DNA from 4 places in the Comamonas sp. F1-6 genome. Region 1 is predicted to be linked to each of the others. Evidence: predicted binding sites of a transcription regulator. Region 1 holds the regulator's gene; each other region holds the start of a gene.
The links. Region 1 encodes LexA, which represses DNA repair genes until DNA is damaged. Its sites were predicted from a motif close to ACTGTATNNNNATACAGT; they were not measured.
Positions count from the first base shown of each region.

Region 2: a site for LexA is predicted at 1,534-1,551, ahead of AAIL66_RS08210 (PA0069 family radical SAM protein). Genes of this name have one in related genera too.
Region 3: a site for LexA is predicted at 1,402-1,419, ahead of recA (recombinase RecA). Genes of this name have one in related genera too.
Region 4: a site for LexA is predicted at 1,416-1,433, ahead of imuA (translesion DNA synthesis-associated protein ImuA). Genes of this name have one in related genera too.

Region 1 is NZ_JBCPWN010000014.1:70,846-74,166, reverse strand. It holds gene AAIL66_RS15215 (universal stress protein) at 1-171, opposite strand, end outside; gene AAIL66_RS15210 (hypothetical protein) at 314-559, opposite strand; gene AAIL66_RS15205 (hypothetical protein) at 979-1,398, opposite strand; gene lexA (transcriptional repressor LexA) at 1,567-2,238, opposite strand; gene AAIL66_RS15195 (asparaginase) at 2,321-3,304, shown strand.
Region 2 is NZ_JBCPWN010000006.1:51,013-54,333, forward strand. It holds gene AAIL66_RS08205 (tripartite tricarboxylate transporter substrate binding protein) at 1-250, shown strand, start outside; gene AAIL66_RS08210 (PA0069 family radical SAM protein) at 370-1,527, opposite strand; gene rnk (nucleoside diphosphate kinase regulator) at 1,882-2,289, shown strand; gene AAIL66_RS08220 (acyltransferase) at 2,352-3,321, opposite strand, start outside.
Region 3 is NZ_JBCPWN010000016.1:31,686-35,006, forward strand. It holds gene AAIL66_RS16280 (response regulator transcription factor) at 43-720, opposite strand; gene AAIL66_RS16285 (MarR family transcriptional regulator) at 847-1,338, opposite strand; gene recA (recombinase RecA) at 1,477-2,586, shown strand; gene recX (recombination regulator RecX) at 2,772-3,248, shown strand; gene AAIL66_RS16300 (hypothetical protein) at 3,311-3,321, shown strand, end outside.
Region 4 is NZ_JBCPWN010000020.1:77,962-81,282, forward strand. It holds gene AAIL66_RS18675 (DNA polymerase Y family protein) at 1-662, opposite strand, end outside; gene imuA (translesion DNA synthesis-associated protein ImuA) at 607-1,407, opposite strand; gene AAIL66_RS18685 (PIN domain-containing protein) at 1,598-1,984, opposite strand; gene AAIL66_RS18690 (DUF2191 domain-containing protein) at 1,984-2,199, opposite strand; gene AAIL66_RS18695 (SprT-like domain-containing protein) at 2,285-3,109, shown strand.

The DNA.
Region 1 (3,321 bases):
GCTGTTGTAAGTCAGAAGCGCGTCCGCGCCGTAGATGATGGCGCGGTAATCGGGCATGACATAAAGGCCGGTCACCTTGGCGCCTTGTTCACGCGCAAGCAGAACGCCAGCACGCACGGCAGCCTCTGACAGTTTGGTGCCATCGGTGGGAATGAGCAGGTGCTTGAACATGTTCAGCCTCCTGATGCCGGAAGATGTGCCTGAGAATCAATTTATTCCAATATTTCGAGCCGCGCAATGCCTAGTTCTTGAATGCAGCAGAGTTGTAGACAGGAGGTAAGACTCTGTAACGGGGCGGTCGCGTCGAGTTGTCTCATTCCTCGGGCGAAGGAGGAACGCGATTGAGGATTTCGCCAGTGGCCTCTATCTCGAACTGCTGTGGATTGAGCCAGTTGACCTCCTGGTGATCGGCAGTTTCAAAGTAAATGGCAGACGGGCGTATGGAGACGCCATGCGGCATGTCGACCTCATCAAAGCTCTGATAGACCAGAATCAGGCGCAGGTTCCCATTGGCGTCTTTGGCCTGTATGTGCTGCAAGAGCTTGCGGTAGGCACTCATAAGACGCCCTCGTTGACATGTGTATATGAATGTTTCCACTGTCGAAGAGGTGCCGCAATACCCTGATCCGGGTATCCGCTCTGACGCATATTCGCGCCTGACAAGGAGTATAGAAGGCTGCGAGGCTTGTGCGAAATGCGTTTCGGCGGACAGGCCCCTGCAGAGCATCAGTAAAAAATTTACATGGCGATCCAGATCGTTCGGCGCCAAGGCAGAGGGTCTGCTTTGGCGATATCGAGTTTTTCGCCTATGCACTGCTGGCAGAGTCGTCTGGCGTCATATCTGCCAGCCAATGGGCCAAGAGCGCTGAAATGGCTTCCTGTTGGATGCATATGGAAGCTTTGTTGCTCCGCCTGCAGGCCTATCGCGGGTCGGGCTCGGGGCCGCATAAGTGCAGGCCGTCAAACCTCACTGTGCTTTCAGACTTGTGGGGCTGTTTGCTCATGGAGTGCCATACGCTCCAGCGCGGCGCAGACATCGGCCATGCGGCCCGAGATCAGCAGGCATTCGGGCTGACTGCGCGGCTCACGCTGCACGATCTTGAGCAGTCGCGGAGCGCCGACCTGCGCAGGTTCGGCGGTCATCGGCACATGTAGCTGGGTGGCTGCAACGGACTGAATGCGAAGCGCATGGCCGGCGAGACGGCCGCAGCTGCGGTTGGCGCGCATGAAAGGAATGCCGATCCGCGTTGCCTTCGGCCCACGGGCATTGAGGGAAGCAGGCTGCGTGGCGGCTGCGCCGTCCTCGCCGCAACGCAAGTCCGAGGGGAAAGATTGCATGGGCGACAGGCTTTTCAGGGTCCGGCGTGTCAAAGACTGCAGTGATGTGGCGAATCCCATTTAGCAACTCCTTTGATGACCTTGCGGCATGGATAAAGGCAGGATTGCGTTCTTCAGGCAAAGCTCCGCCCAGGGCGAAGCTCAACGGCTTCGCGCCTACCACCTGGGCTTGAGAGGGAAAGAGGCTCGGTGCCTCCGCTGCATGGACGGAGGGACGCCGTCTGCCCGTTACATGAACATGCTGTTGCGGATAAGGCCTACGGCCAGGCCTTCGATGGCGAATGGCTCTTCAGGATCGACGTGAATGATCTTGTAGTCGGGGTTCTCGGGCAGCAGCTCGATGCCCTGAGGCGTGCGCTTGAAGCGCTTGACGGTCACGTCGTCACCGAGGCGGGCCACCACAATCTGGCCGTTGCGCGCTTCATGCGTAGCCTGTACCGCCAGCAGGTCGCCGTCCATGATGCCCGCGTCACGCATGGACATGCCGCGGACCTTGAGCAGGTAATCAGGCTTGGCTGCAAACAGGCTGGGCTCGACCGAATAGCTCTGATCGATATGTTCCTGGGCCAGAATAGGCGAGCCGGCAGCGACGCGGCCGACCAGGGGAAGCACCAGCGGGGCCAGGGCCGTGAGCGGCAGCGCAAAGCTGGTGCCGCGTGCCGCATTGATGGTGCGCACGGTATCGGCGCGCAGGCGAATGCCGCGCGATGTGCCGCTGACCAGATCTATGACGCCCTTGCGGGCCAGTGCCTGCAAATGCTCTTCTGCAGCATTGGCCGACTTGAAGCCAAAGGTGCTGGCAATCTCGGCCCGGGTAGGGGGCGCACCCGTGCGAGCGATGCTGGACTGGATGAGGTCCAGAATCTGCTGCTGGCGGGGAGTGAGCTTGGGGTGGTCCATGGGCATTCCTTGATCGATCGATGATGAATACTGTGTGTTCATCCAGTACCTGTATTTTTAATCAGTTTGAAGAGGACTGCAAGTGGAACGTGACAAAAATATCGTCATCCTGGGCACGGGCGGCACGATTGCCGGTGTCGCCGAGCAGGCTGGCACCAGTGTGGGCTACCGTGCGGCCCAGTTGGGCGTGGCCCAACTGCTGCAGGCCGTGCCGGACCTGGAACGCGTTGCTGCTGCGTCGCTGCAGGCGGAGCAACTGGCGCAGCTGGACAGCAAGGATATGGATCACGCGACCTGGCATGCACTCGCGCTGCGATGTGCCGAGCTGCTCGCGCGTGATGATCTGAGCGGCATCGTGATCACCCACGGCACGGACACGCTGGAGGAAACCGCCTGGTTTCTGCAATGCGTTCTGCGTCCGTCAAAGCCCGTGGTGCTGACCTGTGCGATGCGCCCGGCCACAGCCATCTCCGCTGACGGCCCCGGCAATCTGCGTGATGCCGTGGCCTGTGCGGCCGATGCACAGGCCGCTGGCCGGGGCGTGCTGGCGGTGGTGGCGGGCAGGGTGTTCAGTGCGCGCCAGGTGCGCAAGGTGCATCCTTACCGTGTGGATGCCTTTGATGGCAGTGGCACCGGCCCGCAGGGCTGGGTGGAAGTGGGACGGGTGCGCTGGGCAACGGGCGCGCTGCCTAGGGCTGCTGCGGCTGGCTTGCCTGCAATCGCTTTACCGCCCGCAGGTCAATGGCCCCAGGTGGAGTTGCTGCACAGCCATGCGGGCTGCAACAGTGCCGTGGCGCTGGCGGTGATGCAGGCCTGGTATGCGGCAGGCGTGCGTGCCGTGGTGGTGGTGGGCACGGGCAATGGCACGGTCCATCAGGCATTGGCTCCAGCTCTGGACTGGGCGCAGGCGCAAGGCATGGCTTTGCGCATCACGACCCGGTGCGAGGAGGGGCAGGTGGTGCAGGCTGAGGGAGCGCGGGATGGCCGTGTGAGCAGCCTGCCGATGGCCAAGGCCAGAATCAGCCTGATGCTGGAGCTGATGGGCTGGCCTCGCGCATTGGGTTGATGCTCTTATTCTGAGAG
Region 2 (3,321 bases), on a different contig from region 1:
CTACCCGCAACTTTCCGAGGTAAGCTGGTTCGGCGTCTGGTCGCGCCCGGATATCCCTGCCGATGTGCAGGCCAGGGTCAGAGAGATCGCGCTGCAGTATTTCAAGCAGCCCCAGGTCGAGGCCAGGCTCAGGGACATGGGCATGGAGTCGGGCACCGACGCGACCCCGGAAGCGCTGATGAACGAACTGCAGAAGGCCTATCAGCGCCAGCAGGCCTTGCTCAAGTCCATTGATTACCAAGCTCAGTAAACAGTTCAGGCGCCCAAAAGGCCGGAGTCATGCCAGATTCCGGCCTTTTGCAACCGGGCAGCTGCAGCTCGCTGCCTCGACCCGTTCCGAGTCGACACGCAACGAAATGAGACGAAACATCAGAAAAGACTTTGCTGCGGCGACAGCAAGGAATGATGGTACTGATCGCAGTCCAGTTGCACGCGCTCACGGTTCAGCCCAAGCTTGCGGCAGGCCAGTGCAAAGCGTTGCGCCAGCATATCGGCCCAGGCGCCTGTTCCCTTCATGCGCTGGCCAAACCTGCTGTTGTAGACCTTGCCGTCGGCTCTGCCCGCTTCGCTGATCCCATGCAGATCCCGCACCCGCTCCATCACGCGTTGGGCGCGCTCGGGATAGTGCAGCGTCAGCCATTCATTGAACAGCGGAGCCACTTCCCACGGCAGACGCAGCACTGCATAAAAAGCCTGTCTTGCACCGGCCTCGCTGGCTGCGGCCAGCACCTGCTCCATATCGTCGTTCAGGAACGGAATCTGCGGCGCCAGGCTGACGCCTACGGGTATGCCTGCCTCGCTCAGGGTCCGAATCATGCGCAGCCGCCGATGCGGTGCGGCGGCGCGTGGTTCCAGCTGCCGGGCCAGCTCGGGCTGCAAGGTGGTCAGCGTCACATAAACGGCCACCAGATGCTGCTGTGCCAGCGGCACCAGCAAATCAAGGTCGCGTTCGATGCCGCTGCCCTTGGTGACGATGGAAAACGGATGCCTGGCCTGCGCCAGGACCTCTATCACGCGGCGCGTCAACCCGACTTCGCGCTCCACAGGCTGGTAGCAGTCCGTGACCGAGCCGAGCATGATGGGGGCCGCCACATGGCTGGACCGGGATAACTCGGCGCGCAGCACCTCGGGCAGGTTCTGCTTGGCAATCAGCCGGGTTTCGAAATCCAGACCCGGCGAATAGCCCAGATAGCCATGCGTGGGCCGGGCATAGCAATAAATGCATCCGTGCTCGCATCCTCTATAGGGATTGAGCCCCAGATGAAAAGGCAGATCCGGCGATTCGTGGCGGCTCAGGGCTGATTTGGCCCGCTCCCACTCCAGATGGGTGCACCAGGTCTTGACTTCCTCACCCTCTTCGCTTCCTTCATCCTGTTCGGACTTGCCCCAGCCGTCATCGAAACCCTGGCGCAGCTCCCGTGCAAACCGGTGCGTGATCTGGCTGGCAGCCCCTCGCCCCTTGATGAGCCGCACCGGCACATCGGTCCGAATGGATTCCAGTCCAGAGGATGAGGAAAGTTTCTTCATAAAACAACTGTACATAAATACAGTTATTCATTGCAAGAAATGGGCACTGACCATGGCTGCATCCCGGTCAATACGGTGAGGGTTGATTGAGTCAGATCTGGATGAAAAATGACTGCGCTCATTGCTCTACAGGCTTAGCACGCTCCATTAACTAGAGCAAGTTCAAAGTCAATCCGCACTCAGTGAGTGCGAGATGGCTTGGCAGTTTGCGATTCAGCGCCGACAATCCCTTCAATGCACCAAGTTGGTGCCTTTCACTGAATGCCTTGGCCCGGACAACACCGTTGCCCGGGCTTTTGTCCGTTTGCGCAACGCCAAAGCGCCAACCACACCATCTCGCAAGGGAGTTACTACATGGAGCGCAAGCCCAATATCACTCTGTCCTCCTTGGACCTGGATCGCATTGAATCGCTGCTGGAAAAGAACAACAGCCAGTTCCCCGGCCGTGATGCACTGGAGGCGGAGCTGGACCGCGCGGATGTACTCGACCCCGCAGAAATACCCGCCAACGTGGTGACGATGAACTCCACCGTGCGCTTCACCATTCTCGAGATCGCCAAGACCAATACGCTGACACTGGTCTACCCCAAGGATATGGATGGCAGCGCCGACAAGGTCTCCATCTTTGCGCCAGTAGGCATCGCCCTGCTGGGCCTGTCAGTGGGTGATGAGTTCAAGATGCCCAGCCCTACCGGTCAGGTAACCGTGCGCGTGGATGCCATCGAGTTCCAGCCCGAAAGCGCGGGCGAGCTCCATCGCTGAACCGGCTCACCCAACAAAAAAGCAGCTCACCGAAGCTGCTTTTTTTGTTGCCTGGATCAGACTCAGCGCAAGCCGGCCAGCATGGTGGTCAGCAGACCCGCGCCGATCAAGCCTGCCTGCCAGCGCAGGGCCTGACTCCATGACGAAACATGGCGCTCCACCAGTTGATACAGCGCGTAGCCGGCAGTCAGTGAAAGCACAAAGGCAAACGGGATGCCCACCACGGCGGCTGTGACCGAACCATGCCAGAAATGGTTGACCACTGCGTTGACCAGCAGGCAGATGGAAAAGTGAATCAGGAATACCGAGTAGGAAATCTCTCCCAGGCGACGCAGCGGCGCAAAACCCTGCCAGCGGGCAATGACCTCGGTACGCATGCAAACGATCAGCAGCATCGCGGTCACGCCGGCGAGAAAAATGCGGTCGCGCCACTCATAGACCAGCGCGCCGATGATCAGAGCAGCAATCAGCATGCCCCAGCTCCAGGCCGTCAGGCGCTTGTCTGCTGCCACCGCCCAGAAGGCCATCATGCCGATGCCATAGGCACCCATGAAATAAATCGCCCAGACATCCAGGTCTGCATCAAGATTGAAGCTCAGCAACGAAGCTGCCGTCCCCACAACCACCAGCCCCTGCATGCCAGTCACAGCCCAGGGCCACCAGCGCTTCATGGCCGTAGCACCCAAGCGCTTCAGCGCCCATTGTTGCAGCCAGCGCACTCCGGCCAGCAACAGCACGGTCGCGGCGAACAGCTGAAAGTCTATGGACACATACCAGACACCAGCCGACAGTGACTCCTCGCCCACAATGCCCTGCAGCAGCAGAGCATGGGCCATGAGCTGCCATAGATCGGGGTCGGCGGACACGGACTCGTGATCGAACCAGGGACGAATCGCCGCAGACACCACAATCGTCACCACCAGTGCCACGGCATAAGGTACGACCAGACGCACAAAGCGCTTGCCGATCTTGGACCAGGGTGAATCAAACCGCGCCAGACCCATGGGAGCCAGGCTGGCTGCAGCCAGAAAA
Region 3 (3,321 bases), on a different contig from region 1:
CCCCTCGGGGGGAAGCGGTGGGGGCCGCCTAGGCAAAGCCGCTCAGGGGGGGGCTATCTTTTCCAGGCAGTAGCCGAGGCCACGCACGGTGGCGATGCGGATCGGGCCTTTCTCGATTTTCTTGCGCAGGCGGTGGATATAGACCTCGATGGCGTTGTTGCTCACCTCTTCGCCCCATTCGCACAGGCGCTCCACCAGCTGGTCCTTGCTGACCAGGCGGCCCGCGCGCTGCAGCAGCACCTCCAGCAGGCCCAGCTCGCGCGCCGACAGCTCCACCATCTTGCCGTCTATGGTGGCGACCCGGCCGGTCTGGTCATAGACCAGCGGGCCATGCTTGATGGTGGAGCTGGCGCCGCCCATGCCGCGACGCGTGAGGGCGCGCACGCGCGCTTCCAGCTCGGACAGCGCAAACGGCTTGGCCATGTAGTCGTCCGCACCATAGTCCAGGCCCTGTACGCGCTCTTCGATCGAATCGGCGGCCGTGAGAATCAGCACCGGCAGCGCATCGCCGCGCCCGCGCAGGCGCTTGAGCACTTCCAGGCCGTGCACCTTTGGCAGGCCCAGATCGAGAATCAGCAAATCGAATTCGCTGCTGGTCAGCAAGGCGGTATCGGCCTCGCTGCCGTTGGCCACATGGCTGACGACGGCACCCGAGCTGCGCAGCGTGCGCAGCAGGCCATCCGCCAGCACCTGGTCGTCTTCGGCAATCAGTATGCGCATGTGTGTCTCCTGCTTGTTATGTGTGCCTGTTTGCACTTTTGCTGCCATTGTAGGGATGGCTCATGGCCGTTCGGGGCAATTCTCGACAGCCGCTCATAGGCGTCAAGAAGGCGTCAATACAGAATCTCAGTAGCCTTCGGCATAGGCTTCCAGGCCCAGCGCGACCACGGTGGCCACATCCGCGCCCACGGCTTCGCGAAATTCGGCCTCGGCCTGGCTTACGGCGTCGTGAAAAGCCTGCAGCCAGGCCAGACCCGCATCGGTGAAGCGCACGCGCCTGGCGCGCGCATCATGCGGGTCGGCCTCGCGCGTGACCAATCCCCAGGCTTCGCACTGCGCCACCAGATCGGCCATGGCCTGCTTGGTCATGCCGGCCTTGTCGGCCAGATCGGTGAGCCGGTCGCCAGCCAGCGACAGATGGCGCGTGATGTGGATATGGGCCGCTCCTACCTTGTCGCGCGCCGCCAGATTGGATAGCGCCAGCGGCACCTCCACTGCACGCGCCATGAGCTGCAGCACGCGCGCATCGAAGCGGCGCATGGCATGGCCCAGCAAACGGCCCAGATGGGTCTGGCGCCAGGCATCGGCGGGCGGGGTGACAGGGGCGATTTCTGACATGGATAAATAGTAAGGCAAACTGACTAAATATTTAAATAAATCTGCAGTATCCGCATCTAAACTACTGTTCAAGCATCCAGCCTGAATGCAAAAACAGGACTGGCCACAGACAGTCATTCACCTACTTCGGAGCCTGATATGAACGCCATCGCCAAGACCAACGACGCCAACAGCGAAAAAGCCAAAGCCCTGGCTGCAGCCCTGGCCCAGATCGAAAAGCAGTTCGGCAAGGGCACCATCATGAAGCTCGGTGAAGGTGAGGCCATCGAAGACATTCAGGTCGTCTCCACCGGCTCCCTGGGTCTGGACATCGCGCTGGGCGTAGGTGGTCTGCCCCGTGGCCGCGTGATCGAAATCTACGGTCCCGAATCCTCGGGCAAGACCACGCTGACGCTGCAGGTCATTGCCGAGATGCAAAAGCAGGGCGGCACCTGCGCCTTTATCGACGCGGAACATGCGCTGGACACCAGCTATGCCCAGAAGCTGGGCGTGAACCTCAGCGACGTGCTGATCAGCCAGCCCGACACCGGTGAGCAGGCTCTGGAAATCTGCGACAGTCTGGTGCGCTCGGGTGCCGTGGACCTGATCGTCATCGACTCGGTGGCCGCATTGACGCCCAAGGCCGAAATCGAAGGCGAGATGGGCGACGCCCTGCCCGGCCTGCAGGCCCGTCTGATGAGCCAGGCCCTGCGCAAGCTGACGGCCACCATCAAGAAGACCAACTGCATGGTCATCTTCATCAACCAGATCCGCATGAAGATCGGCGTGATGTTCGGCTCGCCCGAGACCACCACCGGCGGCAATGCGCTGAAGTTCTATGCCTCCGTGCGTCTGGATATCCGCCGCACCGGCACCATCAAGAAGGGCGACGAGGCCATCGGCAACGAAACCAAGGTCAAGGTCGTGAAGAACAAGGTCTCGCCCCCCTTCAAGACGGCAGAGTTCGACATTCTGTTTGGCGAAGGCATCAGCCGCGAAGGCGAGATCCTGGACATGGGCGTGAACGCCAAGATTCTGGAAAAGAGCGGTGCCTGGTATGCCTACAACGGCGAAAAAATCGGCCAGGGCCGCGACAACTCGCGTGAATTCCTGCGCGAGAACCCCGCGCTGGCCATCGAAATCGAAAACAAGGTGCGCGAAAGCCTGGGCATCAAGCTGCTGCCCGTGGACGGTGCTGCGGCTGCCGAATCCAAGCCTGCCAAGGGCGGCAAGGGCAAGGTGGACAAGGACGGCGTGATTGAAGGTTGATTCAGTCACCCTGAGGCGCCATGCGCCTTTCGCGAAAGGGGACTACATCCTCGCTGCGGGTGCGGCCCCTGCTTGATGTCCCTGGCTTGGTGAGCGCCAGTGTTTGAGTGCGGGCCTCATTGCTCAAAAGGTTTGCCATCTTTGCGCAGGTTCGTCCTGCGCCTTTTTGTTTCTGGAGATGCGTCGTGAGCTTTGCCAAACTTTCACTCAAGGGCCGCGCCCTCAAGCTGCTGGCGCAGCGCGAGCATTCGCGGCTGGAGCTGCAGCGCAAGCTGGCCGCCCATGTGGAGGAGGGCGACGATCTGAATGCCGTGCTCGACGAGCTGGAGCAGCGGGGCTTCATCAGCGTGGAGCGCGTGGTCGAGTCTGTCTTGCGCAGCAAGGCCGGCCGTTATGGCGCAGCGCGTCTGGTGCATGATCTGCGCAGCAAGGGGCTTGATGACGAGACCGTGCGCCAGGCGGGCGAGCAGCTGCGCGGCAGCGAGCTGCAGCGCGCGCGCGAGCTGTGGTGCAAGCGTTTTGGCAGCGTGCCCGTCGACCTCAAGGAAAAGGCCAGGCAGCTGCGCTTTCTGGCTTCGCGCGGCTTTTCGTCCAGCGTGGCTTCACGCGTGCTGCGCGATGCCCCATACTCCCCTGCACCCGACAGCGAGGACGAGGACTGAGGCGGCCACCCGGTCCCCGCCCGCCTGCGGCGGCAACAGCTTCTTACACCGGAGGGACCCACGTGCTGACTGC
Region 4 (3,321 bases), on a different contig from region 1:
ATGTCGTCATGACACCACCGCAACGTGAACGCAGTAGCTCCCAGCTGACGAGCTTTGAGCCAGCCCGCCATCTGCAGAAGCAGCCGCCGCGCCCCGAAAAGCATGGCAGGCGCCAGATCCACGCGACACATGAGCTCCAGTCGCGCTCGAAAGGTCTCAGGCACTGTCGCCCAGGCGTAAGCCTCTGGCCGCAGGCCGTATGCGCGATCCATTGCTTCAAGAAGCTCTTTGTCGAAGCGACGCACGATGCCGCCACGCGGCAGCGCACGCACTTGGCCAAGGGTTCTGCATCCAACCCTCGCCAGGGTAGGCTGATGCTTGGCCACTGCGGTAATTCGCTCCAGCAACAGCCTATCGAGCAGGCGCACCAACGGCTCGTGGAACCCATCGCTCACACCTTGTCGTGCCAACGCAAGCGCTGCAAGGCCCGTCGGTGCCCATGCAACGCTGGCTCCGAGTTCTTGCGCCCCAGTCTCCACCAGCGAATGCAACGCCGCTGTGCCGCCGAATAGCCGCATGCTTGCATCGACCTCCAGCAGTACGCCCTCTTCGACCATGGCCACACGCGGCGTGAACTGCAAAGCCCAGACCGCCAACGACTGCAGCTCAATGGGCGATGCGGAGCTTGGAAGCGATATGGGTATGAGAGCTGCCCAATGCATGGTGCACCTCCTGTGGAATGCTTGGCACTGGAATGCCAAGGTTGCGCATACGAGGTGGAATGATGGAGTTCAGATTGCCCGGAACGGCATTCAGATGCATTACTTCGACGGCAGCACCACCCCGGCGTTTACGGATCTGCACATCAATGTCCCAGCCCTGGCCGAGAGATACAGAGAGTCGTAGCGGTGCCGGCGAGGCGTCTCGTAGGGCTGACTCGGGACGAATCAAGAACACAGGTGCATCGCATGCATGCGCGTGAACCTGCAGGCGGCGGATCTGGTCCTGTCTTGCTTGAGGAAGCCAGGCAATCACAGCACCGTCTGGCTCAGATTTAATGAGTTGCTCTGCGGCCCACAGCCGTTCAGCCGACCCCTTGGCATCAATCCAGACAAGTTGCTCTGGGGCAAGGCCGAGCTGAGCAAGGCCCATTGCGAGTGGCGTCTTCGGAGGAGCAACCAGATAGACCCGACTACCCTTGTCCGCCAGCAACTCAGGCAAGGCTGGCCCGAGCAACCGCCATTCACACAGCGCGGCCTGGGGCAGCAACAACTCGCTCAAGCCATGAGTCGGCCAGCCTCCACCGGGCAACGCGGCATTGAGCTCCGTAAAGCCAGTAGGGAAAGCTCTGCCGGTCGACCTTGCTACCTCTGTGCCGCGCCAAACCGCCTGCGCAAGATGCGACGGCAGATGCCAGCGGTCATAGTCACCGGGATCGTGTGTGATGGAGTGGGTTGCGGCATTCATGGCTTTTAACTGTATGGATGTACAGTATAAAAGCCTGAAAGCTGATTAGTGCCATGGCGCTGACGGTATTTAGCCAATGCTGCGGATTGAGTAGCAGCACTTCTGGTCTTAATGCGGTTGGCGCGACTTCAGGACGCGGCAAGGTGCGGCGTCTGCTAATCCGAGAGCCCAAGAAGGGCTTTCGAGACTCTCAATGCGTTGGTATGGCATATGCCACGCCAAGCTGAGCGGCCAACTCTGCAAGGCGTCGATCTGCAGTCCAAAGCAAAGCGCCCGGTGTGATTAGCGTCGAGGCCAGCAGCGATAGATCTACCAAGCCGCAGCCCTTACCGAATAGCTTGTTCTTCTCAAGGAAGGCCAAAGTCTCAAGAATTGAAGCTTCCTGGCTCGGCCGCAGCATGGCCAGAGCTGCGAGCGTATCGGCACGCGGCGCTGGCGGCGTGCCGCAGGCCAACTCTGCATGCACCATAGGATGCATCAGCACGCTGTCTTGCACCAAGAGCTCCTGCAGGTGGATGTCGGCCTCCCGAAAATGCCTCACCCACACCGATGTATCGACTAGAACGGACACCGGCATCAGCGAGAGCCTTCGGCATCTGCCGCGCTGCCACGGCGTGGCACATCAGGCATGTCTGGCGCGCTTCCGCCCAGGGCAGCCAAGCGCTTGCCTGCCTCGACGCGAGTGAAGGTTTCAAGCGCCAGGCGTACCAGTTCAGGCACAGCAATACCAGGCGCTGCAACAGCACGGGCACGGTTCACGACTTCGTCGTCGATCGTAAAGGTCGATCTCATGGCTACTCCTTTAGCATCAAATTTGATGCATTGTCGCATCAGGCGGGATGTTTGTGAATGATGATTTGTATTGCACAATACAAATATGACCCAGCAGCCAAACCAGCTTGACCTTGTGCCCACGCCCTCACCCCGCTTGGCACCTACGCAGGAAACCTACAACGAGCTGCAGATGGCCTACGACCATTTCAATGAACGGCTGTTTGAGGGGCAACTTCCAAGCTGCTTGATTACGCTGCAGCGGGAAAAGCGAACTTTTGGCTACTTCTCAGCCGCCCGCTTTGCCTCGGTGGACGGCTCAACGACCGACGAGATTGCGATGAATCCAACCTACTTTGCGGTCGTACCGATCATCGAAACACTCCAGACCCAAGTCCATGAAATGACGCACTTGTGGCAGCACCATTTTGGCAAGCCAGGCCGAGGCCGGTATCACAACGAGGAATGGGCGCGAAAGATGGAGAGCATCGGGCTCATGCCCTCCTCTACTGGGCAACCTGGTGGCGCGCGAACGGGTGATTGCATGGCGGACTATGCCGTCGAGGGTGGCCGCTTTTTGGCTGCATGCCAGGAGCTGCTGACCGCAAATTTCACGCTCAGCTGGTACGACCGCTTCCCCTCTGCAGATCACGTAATCGCTGGCCAAGCCAGCATGGCCAACCACATTCAAGGCATCAAGGGGACCAAGCCTCCAATGGCCAGCATCCCTGCCCTGGCCGAGGCAGTTAAGCCCACGGGCTCAGCTGTCGCCGCCACTGCAGGGGAAGGCGGGGTGCTTACTACGCCAGCCAACAAGTCCAATCGGGTGAAATACAGCTGTAGCGGATGCAAGATTCCGGTCTCTGTGTGGGGAAAGCCTGGGCTAAAGCTGATCTGCGGCGAGTGCAGAAACAACTTCACCGCTATTTAGAGCAAAGTGCGTATTCCGGTTGAATTGACTGCCAGTACCGATTTCAGCCGACGAACCCGCTGGGCGTGACCGACTGAGTTCGGCCAGAAGCTGTCGTCCGGAGCGTGGCCGCGAACAGCAAGTCTAGGCTGTCTGCAGTCGCCCAATTCAAAGATGCCGATGACTGCTAATGTCCACAGCAGTCATTGGAGCGAGACCTCCACAAAGGTCCT